3 regions of the Streptomyces sp. NPDC001816 genome follow, and region 1 is predicted to be linked to each of the others. Evidence: riboswitches for the same ligand, from Rfam matches in the RefSeq annotation. Region 1 holds a riboswitch; each other region holds the start of a gene.

Evidence for each region. A riboswitch is a leader RNA that binds a small molecule or an ion and turns the genes downstream of it on or off. The one in region 1 is predicted to bind cyclic di-AMP.
Region 2: another riboswitch for cyclic di-AMP. It lies ahead of ACFYZZ_RS40160 (transglycosylase SLT domain-containing protein); the one in region 1 lies ahead of ACFYZZ_RS15965 (transglycosylase family protein).
Region 3: another riboswitch for cyclic di-AMP. It lies ahead of ACFYZZ_RS00625 (M23 family metallopeptidase); the one in region 1 lies ahead of ACFYZZ_RS15965 (transglycosylase family protein).

The regions. Positions count from the first base shown of each region.
Region 1 is NZ_JBIATY010000004.1:93,585-96,783, forward strand. It holds gene eno (phosphopyruvate hydratase) at 1-823, opposite strand, end outside; gene ACFYZZ_RS15965 (transglycosylase family protein) at 1,152-1,829, opposite strand; cyclic di-AMP (ydaO/yuaA leader) riboswitch at 1,834-2,002, opposite strand; gene ACFYZZ_RS15970 (transglycosylase family protein) at 2,186-3,199, opposite strand, start outside.
Region 2 is NZ_JBIATY010000016.1:167,859-171,057, forward strand. It holds gene ACFYZZ_RS40150 (FAD-dependent oxidoreductase) at 1-464, shown strand, start outside; gene ACFYZZ_RS40155 (HAD family hydrolase) at 619-1,431, shown strand; gene ACFYZZ_RS40160 (transglycosylase SLT domain-containing protein) at 1,467-1,955, opposite strand; cyclic di-AMP (ydaO/yuaA leader) riboswitch at 1,961-2,174, opposite strand; gene ACFYZZ_RS40165 (polyprenyl synthetase family protein) at 2,674-3,199, shown strand, end outside.
Region 3 is NZ_JBIATY010000001.1:143,121-146,319, reverse strand. It holds gene ACFYZZ_RS00635 (HPr family phosphocarrier protein) at 1-220, shown strand, start outside; gene ACFYZZ_RS00630 (GntR family transcriptional regulator) at 404-1,099, opposite strand; gene ACFYZZ_RS00625 (M23 family metallopeptidase) at 1,298-2,053, opposite strand; cyclic di-AMP (ydaO/yuaA leader) riboswitch at 2,066-2,229, opposite strand; gene ACFYZZ_RS00620 (M16 family metallopeptidase) at 2,452-3,199, opposite strand, start outside.

The sequences.
Region 1 (3,199 bases):
GCTCCTCGTAGTACTCGGTCATCTCGGCGGCCGAGCGGGACTTGCCCTCGAACTCGTACTTGCCGTCCTTGTAGAACTCGGACGCGGCGACGTCGAGCGCGAGCGCGATCTGCTCACCGGGGACGTAGCCGGCCTGCTTGATGGCCTCGAGGATGAGGTCGAGGGCCTCGCGGTTGGAGCCGAGGTTCGGGGCGAAGCCGCCCTCGTCGCCGAGGCCGGTGGACAGGCCCTTGCCCTTCAGGACCTTCTTCAGGGTGTGGTAGACCTCGGTGCCCCAGCGCAGGGCCTCGGAGAAGGACTCCGCGCCGATCGGGGCGATCATGAACTCCTGGATGTCCACGTTGGAGTCGGCGTGCGAGCCGCCGTTCAGGATGTTCATCATCGGCACCGGCAGCAGGTGCGCGTTCGGGCCGCCCAGGTAGCGGAAGAGCGGGAGGTCGCTGGCCTCGGAGGCGGCGTGGGCGACGGCGAGGGAGACGCCGAGGATGGCGTTGGCGCCGAGGGAGCCCTTGTTGTCGGTGGCGTCCAGGTCGAACATGGCCTGGTCGATCAGGCGCTGCTCGGTGGCGTCGTAGCCGACCAGCTCCGGGCCGATCTGCTCGATGACGGCGAGGACGGCCTTCTCGACACCCTTGCCCTGGTAGCGGTTCGGGTCACCGTCGCGCAGCTCGATGGCCTCGAAGGCGCCGGTGGAGGCGCCGGACGGGACGGCGGCACGACCCGTGCTGCCGTCGTCGAGGCCGACCTCGACCTCGACCGTGGGGTTGCCTCGGGAGTCCAGGATTTCCCGGGCTACGACGACGTCGATGGACGGCACGAGCATCTCCTTCGTGGATGTGACGCTGGTTGTGCGGGGCTTGTGTGCCTTGCGCCTAGAGCCTAACCGTCCTGGGGGCGTCGGCCACCGACCGACCGTCCCGTGGACACGCAGACGGTACCTTTTGTTCTCGCTCGAAACAAAGGGTCTTCCGAATGAGGCCCGACTGAAGAGTGGGGAAACAGGGCGGGGAACAAACAACCCCGTCCCGGCGCGTACGGGGGAACACGCGCCGGGACGGGGAGCCCGTGGGGACGGGGGGAAGACCCTCACGAGGCCTTCAGAGTGGGGGCAGGCCTTGTGAGAGCGCTGTGGTTCCGGTGGGAGCCAGGTGTCACTTCAGGTGCAGCTGCTGGCCCGGGTAGATGAGGTCGGCGTCCTCGACGATGCCCTTGTTCAGCTCGAACAGCTTCTGCCAGCCGCCCTTGACCTTGTGCTTCTCGGCGATCGTGCCGAGGGTGTCACCCTTGACCACCTTGTACTCGCCGTCGCCCTTCTTGACCTTCTTGCCGGTCGGGGTGGTGACGGTCTGGCGCTCGGCGGACCGGGAGGCGGCCTGCTGCTCGGTGGCGCGGGTGGTGGTCGTGGTGGTCTTCGAGGAGGTGCTGCTCGACGGGGCCGCCGCGGTGCCGCTGTACGGGGTGCTCGACAGGCCCGTGCCGCAGACCGGCCAGGCGCCCTTGCCCTGGGAGGCGAGGACCTTCTCGGCGACGGTGATCTGCTGCTGCTTGGTGGCCAGGTCGGCGTGGGCGGCGTAGGCGGTGCCGCCGTAGGCGGCCCAGGTGGAGGCGGAGAACTGCAGGCCGCCGTAGTAGCCGTTGCCGGTGTTGATCGACCAGTTGCCGCCGGACTCGCACTGGGCGACCTTGTCCCACTCGGAGGCGGTGGCGGCGGAGGCGTTGCCGACCGCCATCAGCGGGGCGGCGATGGCGGCGCCGGTGACACCGGCGAGCGCGATGACACGGGTGGCCTTGAACGGACGACGGTGCGTGCCCTTGCCGGAGAACAGCATGGATCGATCCCCTCACCGACGCCTGCGAGGTGAGCTGTCGGGTTCGGGCCGGTTGAGTTGCCCGGCCGCGGCCCTTACGGGACGCGGCTTCACCCCAAGCCGGTACCGACATCAACTGCCGGTCCCGGCACTTACCTTGGGTCCCCCGCTCCTGCCTACGGCGCATGACGCGACGACTGTTCCCGGGCGGCCGCTGGCAGGACTCGGCGTTGCGGATGCCGGGGCTCGTGGTGACGAGCGGCCTTGACCGTAAACAGGCGATCGGCGGAATTTCAAAGACGATCAGGGCTTCTGAGACTCATCCCACACTTTCGCCAAAACGGACATTAGGGAGCGAAGCGGGGCGTCAACTCCCGCTACTCATCGCCCTTTTCGGCACCGACTTTCAGGGTCTGACCGGCACCGATGTGGTTCGGGTCGGCACCGACAGCCTTCTTGTTCTCGGCGTAGAGCGCGCGCCATCCGCCGTCGAGGTCAAGGGAGTCGGCGATGGAGCAGAGGGTGTCGCCCTCGCGGACGGTGTAGGTGCCCGCGTCGCGGCCGGCGTGGCGACCCGACGGGGTGTCGTTCTGACCGTTTGTCGCGCTTTCGTCCGCACTCGCACCGCGGTGACGTCCGCCACTGCTGAGGGCGCCGGTGTCGACCAGGCTCGAAGAGCCGCTGGTCTGCCACGAATTGTCCGAGTCCTCCGTTGCGGGGTCCGTGGTGACGGACTCGCCCCCCTGAACGTCTCCGGAGTCGGGCGATGCGGATTTGTCGGACTTGGGAGCGTCTGTGCTCCTGCCGGAGCCCTTGGAGTCGGCGTCCTTGTCGGCGCTCGGGGACGGCTCACCCTTCACATCCGAGGAGGAGTCGGACGAGGGCGACGAGGAGGATGAATCCGACAGGTCGGACGAGTCGGAATTCTCGTCGGAATCGGAATTGCCGTCCGTATTGGACGAGTCCGAGGGCTCGGAGGAGTGACCGGAGTGCGCCGAGCCCGAGTCGGAGTCCGAGCCCGCGTCCGAGACGCCCGTGTCGACGTCCACGGAGCCGGACTTCGATGTCATGCCGGAGAGCAGGGCGCAGGTGGCCCAGGGGGTGGTGCCCTGGTCGTCGAGGATCCTCTCGGCGACGGCGATCTGCTGCGAACGGCTGGCCTGGTCGGCGCTGGAGGCGTACTTCGTGCCGCCGTACTTGTCCCAGTCGTCCTGGGATATCTGCAGGCCGCCGTAGTAACCGTTGCCGGTGTCGGCGCTCCAGGAGCCGCCGCTCTCGCACTCGGCCACCTTGTCCCATGTGGTGCCGTCGGCCGCGTTGGCGCTCGCCGCGCCGAGCAGCGGGATGGCGATGGCGGAGCCGGTCACGCCGGCCGCGACGAGGAGGGCCGG
Region 2 (3,199 bases), on a different contig from region 1:
CCCACCCGTACCGCTTCCTGCCCGCCCGCACCCGCCACTACCTGGTCCGCCGGGTCCTCGGTCCGCTCGGCGCCTGGTGGCTGCGCGACCGCTTCGAGGGCAGGGTGCAGGTCCAGGAGGTCGAGCGGGTGGTGGGCGCCGAGGCCCCGGACGGCAGCCCGGTCCTCACCGTCCGCACCCACGGCAAGGGCACCGAGCGGCTCTCGGCCGACCATGTGATCGCGGCCACCGGCTACCGCGTGAACATCGCCGCGATGGACTTCCTCGGCCCTGAGCTGCGCACCCGGCTGGCGGTGAGCCGGGGCACGCCCAGGCTCGGACCCGGGTACGTCTCCTCCGTCCCCGGCCTGTACTTCACCGGCCTCCCGGCGGCGTCCTCGTACGGCCCGGTGATGCGCTTCGTCTGCGGCACGGAGTTCGCCTCGCCGCGCCTGGCCGGGCATCTGGCGGCGGCACACGGCTGAGCCGCGGACGACGCCGTCTCGCTCACCGGCAGGTCCGATCGCGTCAACTCCACCACCATCAGGGCGGCCGCAGGGGCCACTTGGGGCCGAGGAGCACACAAGTCCGGGAACTTCAGGGTGAGTCGGCGGGGCGTGGGATCCGTATTCTCTGATCATGGCCGCACCCCCCGCATACTCACTGATCGCCACCGACCTGGACGGGACGCTGCTGCGCGGCGACGACACCGTCTCCGACCGGTCGCGCGCCGCGCTGGAGCGGGTGGCACGGGCCGGCGCCCGGCACCTGGTGGTGACGGGCCGCCCGGCTCCTCGGGTACGGCCCCTCCTGGAGGGCCTCGGCAGCACGGGGCTCGCGGTGTGCGGGCAGGGCGCGCAGGTCTACGACGCCGGCGCCGACCGTCTGCTGTGGTCGGTCCGGCTGGACCGGGAACTGGCCGAGACCGCGCTCGGCAAGATCGAGGCCGAGGTGGGGCAGGTCTACGCGGCCGTCGACCAGGACGGCGTGGACGGGCTCACCCTGATCGAACCCGGGTATCTGATGCCGCACCCGACCCTGCCCGCCGTGCGGGTCGGCCGCCGCGACGACCTGTGGTGCGAGCCCATCAGCAAGGTGCTGCTGCGCCACCACACGCTGTCCGACGACGAGTTGGCGGCGATCGCACGCTCGGCGGTGGGCTCGCTGGCGACGGTCACGATGTCGGGGCCCGGGACCGTGGAACTGCAGCCGTCCGGGGTCACGAAGGCGACGGGGCTGGCGCTGGCCGCCGAGTACCTGGGGATCGCCGCCGGCCGGGCCCTCGCGTTCGGCGACATGCCCAACGACATCCCCATGTTCGACTGGGCCGGACGCGGCGTCGCCATGGCCAACGCCCACCCCGAACTCAAGGCCGTCGCCGATGAGATCACCACGTCGAACGAGGACGACGGCATCGCCGTCGTCCTCGAAAGACTGTTCCCGACCGACTGACCGGGATATCAGTAGTGGCCCGCCGCGGGCGCCGGTCAGTAGGCGCCGAAGACGTTGTCGATCGACCCGTAGCGCTTGGCCGCGTAGTTGCAGGCGGCCGTGATGTTCGCGACCGGGTCGTAGATGTCGAAGGACGTTCCGGCCACGTGGTACGCGTTGAACGTCGGGTCGATGACCTGGAGCAGGCCCTTGGACGGGATGCCCTTGGCCGCGTTGGAGTCCCAGAGGTTGATGGCCGCCGGGTTGCCCGACGACTCACGGATGACATTGCGGTAGATGCCGTTGTACGTCCCCGGGATGCCCTTCTCGCGCATGATCGCGAGCGACTCGCGGATCCAGCCGTCGAGGTTGTTCGGGTACCCGGCGAGCGTGGTGGCCGGCGTGCTGGCCGTGGGGGTGGCCGCGGAGGCGCTGGTCGCGCCGATGACGGGAAGGGCGAGCACGGCGGCGCCGGTGCCGATGACGGCGAGCTTGCGGACGAGGCGGTTGGTGCGGGTGCGGCGGGGCTGAGCGGCAGCAAGCATGGGGACGTTCCTCTCCGTCGCCTACGAGGTGAGCTGTCGGGTTCGGGCGGGGAGGTGCCCGGCCGTACCTCTGGGGGGAGGCACGACTTCACCCCTAGCTGTCCCGGCGCGACGTGCGTCGTCCGGTCCGGCGGCTTACCTGGGTCCCCCGCTCCTGCCGTACGAATGAGTTCGTCGATGGGTGGTGTCAGACGCGGCAGGATTCGGCGTTCGTCTGACTGGCCCGGAAGCTATGCGACAGCACATGTCGGGAACAAGTACTGAATTCACCCAATGAGGCAGTTGACCTTGATCTATTCCAAATGGGGCACTTGATCCTTTGCGGTTGCCAACGCTCAACTGCCCGATGTGGAAAGGGGAGAACGAGGGTGGCGCCCCTTGGCCGATTCCCGGGCCCGCGTGACCCAACTCACGAAATGGCAAAGGGTACCAAATCAGACATGGGGGATTCGGGAGATTTGCTGGGTGTGGTGCAAAAGGAGTACTCCGCCCGCCGTGCGGTTCGCGACAAATCGGGCGAGATCCTGTTAAGTCGTTGTGTACCCACACTTATCAGATGATCAAAAACATACCGGCCCTGATCCGATACCGCCCGGGCTGGACCGGTGGGCGCTATCGGTGATCGAAACAGGACCGGATACGCTGACTTGAGTGATGGCAACGACCTATCGACAAACCGTGTAATCGCCAGCAGACACCAGCAGACAGGAGACCCCTCGTGACCGTCGTCGGGCCGTTCGGGCTGAGCGTGCGGGACCAGGCTCTGGAAGCCGATGTCCAGGCCGGATTGGCGGCTGTCGAGGAAGGCTTGCTCGAAGCCACCAAGAGCGAGGTCCCGTTCATCACGGAGGCCGCGCAGCACCTCGTACGGGCCGGTGGGAAGCGGTTCAGGCCGCTGCTCGTCATGCTCGCGGCGCAGTTCGGCGATCCGTACGCGCCGGGCGTCGTGCCGTCGGCCGTCGTCGTGGAGCTGACCCACCTGGCCACGCTGTACCACGACGACGTCATGGACGAGGCGTCCGTGCGGCGCGGCGTGGACAGCGCCAACACCCGCTGGGGCAACTCGGTCGCGGTCCTCACCGGCGACTTCCTCTTCGCCCGCGCCTCTCAGATCCTCGCCGACCTCGGCCCCGAGGCGGTCCGGGTCCAGGCCCTCGCGTTCGAGCGGCTGGTCACCGGGCAGATCCTGGAGACCGCGGGACCCTCGGACGGCCGCGACCCGGTCGACCACTACCTGGACGTGC
Region 3 (3,199 bases), on a different contig from region 1:
CTTCGTCCGGGCCGCCACGGCCGCAGGTGTCCCGGTGACGATCGCCAAGGCTGACGGCAACCCCGTCAACGCGGCCTCCATGCTGGCTGTCCTGGGCCTGGGCGCCCAGGGCGGCGAGGAGATCGTCCTCGCCTCCGACGCCGAGGGCGCGGACATCGCCCTGGACCGTCTGGCCAAGCTGGTCTCCGAGGGGCTGGAAGAGCTCCCCGAGACCGTCTGAGGCATGCCAGGAAGCCGCGTCACCCTTTCCGGGTGGCGCGGCTTCCGCATTCTTTGCACCCGGTCCGGGGAATTCACCACAGGCACACCGAAGGCACGCGACCGCGAATTCACGGCGCACCGGGAAAAGGGCAGCGGAAATACCCGCCCATCGAATATCTCCTCTTTGTATACGGCGCCCGTGTTAATGCCGCAGGCTCTGCATGTTTACGGCATGTTGCGAGTTCCTCACACGCTCGGAGCGGTCCCCGCCCGAGGTGAACCGCAGCCGGTGCGCGCCCGTCGAGCGCTCCGTGTGCATCGCCGTGATCGCCCGCGCGCGCTCGCTGTCGCCGCGTGCCACCGCGTCCACGATCGCGCCGTGCTCCGCCCAGGAGTCCACCGGACTCGGCGGCGCCTCCACCGTGTACATCCAGGCGATCTTGTGCCGCAGCTGGGTCAGCATCGAGGACAGCGAGGGGCTTCCGGAGGCCTGCGCCAGCGTCTCGTGGAACCAGCCGCCCAGCGAGCGCAGATCGTCGCTGCTGCCCCGCCTGGCCCGCTCCTGGCCCAGCCGGACCAGCCCTCGCAGCACCTTCAGATGGGCCTCGGTGCGCCGCTGGGCGGCCCGGGAGGCGCCGAGCGGCTCCAGGAGCGTGCGCATCTCCAGCAGGTCGGCGGCCTCCTGCTCGGTCGGCTCGGCCACGCACGCGCCCGCGTGCCGTCGGGTCACCACGAAGCCCTCCGCCTCCAGGGTGCGCAGGGCCTCACGGACAGGGACGCGCGAGACGCCGTAGCGGCGGGCGAGGACTTCCTCGGTGAGGCGGCCGCCGCGCTCGTAGACACCCGCGACGATGTCGTCCCGGATCGCCGTGCACACCGAGTGCGCCGGAATACGCATGACCGACCTCCGCTTTAATCCCCGTGAAACGTCGACGATGGACGCATGTTCCGTGACTCTATTGCAATGAGCCGGAATTTCCGACGGCAGGCCGGAATCCATGGATATTTTTTGGACAGCGGATGCCGCAGGCACTGCGAAAAACGGCGAAAGCCCCGGCTCGTGAGCCGGGGCTTCGGGATGTCGTGCGCCGGAGCGTCAGACGTTCACGCCGTGCTGGCGGAGATAGGCGATCGGGTCGACGTCCGAACCGTACTCGGAGGTCGTGCGGGCCTCGAAGTGCAGATGCGGTCCGGTGACGTTGCCGGTCGCGCCGGACAGGCCGATCTGCTGGCCCGGGAGGACCTTCTGGCCCACGACGACGCCGATGGACGACAGGTGTCCGTACTGGGTGTACATGCCGTCGGCCATCCGGATCACGATCTGGTTGCCGTACGCGCCGCCCCACCCGGTGGAGACGACCGTGCCGGAGCCGACCGCGTGGACGGACGTCCCGCTGGCCGCGTGGAAGTCGATGCCGGTGTGGGAACCGGAGGACCACAGGGAGCTGCTGGCCTTGTAGCCGGTGGAGACGTACGAGTGCGCGATCGGGGCGACGAAGGCGTTCAGGCGCTTGCGCTCGGCCTCTCGCGCGGCGCGGGCCTGGGCCTCGCGCTCCTTCTTCGCCTCCATCGCGGCCACCTTGGCCGCGGCCTCCTCGGCCGCCTTCTGCCGGGCGGCCACCAGCTGGGCCTCGGCCTGCGCGTCGATCTGCTCGGCGACCGAGTCGCTTTCGGTGATGACCGGGGTGAGGCCGGTGTCCTCGACGGAGTTGTCCGCGGCGAGCGCCGGGCCGGCCGCCAGGGTGCCGACGACACCGGTGGTGGTGAGGGCCGCGACACCGGCCGCCTGAACGGTGGTGCGCTTGACCCGGCCGGGCTTGCGGTGCTTCCCGGTGGCGTACATGAACGCCATGAAGTGGCTGGTCCTTTCCTTCCCTCTCGCCTACCGGGTTAGCTGACGGGTTCGGAGCAGGAAGGTCTCCTACGGACCCCCTCGCCGGTGCGCGGGCGTCCGATTCACCCCAGGGACTGCGGTGGGTCCCCGGCTCCCCTGGCTCGCGCCGTGGGGGGACTCGGCGATGACTGTCCGGTGCCGCGGGCGCGGCGCACTGCCTGACGAACAGCCCGGTCGACGCTATGCGGCCCGACTTTCGATCCCCAAACGGATCCGGGCTTTTGTAGCGCATCCCACAGGCCAGACAGGCAACCTCTGCCCCAATTCGGACATCTGGGGAAGGGCTCCGCACGGCAAAGGGCCCTGACGACCCGTCGGATCGTCAGGGCCCCACGCGCGCGGTGCGCCGTAAGCCGCTACTCGGCTGCCACGACGGTGACTTCGCCGATGCCGAGCGCCTCGACCGACGCCTTGATCTCGGCCGCGTCACCGACGAGGACGGTCACCAGGCGGTCCACCGGGAAGGCGTTGATGACCGCCGCGGTGGCCTCCACGGTGCCGGTGCCGGCGAGCTGCTGATACAGAGTCGCCTGGAAGTCGTCGGGCAGGTACTGCTCGACCTGGTCCGCCAGCGTGCTCGCGACGGCCGCCGCGGTCTCGTACTTCAGCGGCGCCACACCGACCAGGTTCTGCACGGCGACGTCCCGCTCGGCGTCGGTCAGGCCCTCCGCGGCGAGCGTGCGCAGCACCGTCCACAGGTCCTGCAGCGCGGGACCGGTGTTCGGGGTGTCCACGGAGCCGCTGATCGCGAGCATCGCGGCGCCCGTGCCGTCCGGCGCGGAGCGCAGGACCTGCCCGAAGGAGCGCACGCCGTAGGTGTAGCCCTTCTCCTCGCGCAGGACGCGGTCCAGGCGGGAGGTGAGGGTGCCGCCGAGGCAGTAGGTGCCGAGCACCTGGGCGGCCCACACGCGGTCGTGCCGGTCGGGTCCGATCCGGCCGATGAGCAGCTGGGTCTGGACGGCGCCCGGCCGGTCGACGATGACCACCCGGCCGGTGTCGTCGGCGGTCACCGGCGGCACGGGCCGCGGCGCGCCCGGGGTGCCCGTCCAGGCGCCCAGGGTGTCGGCGAGCAGCTCGTCCAGGTCGGTGCCGGTGAGGTCGCCG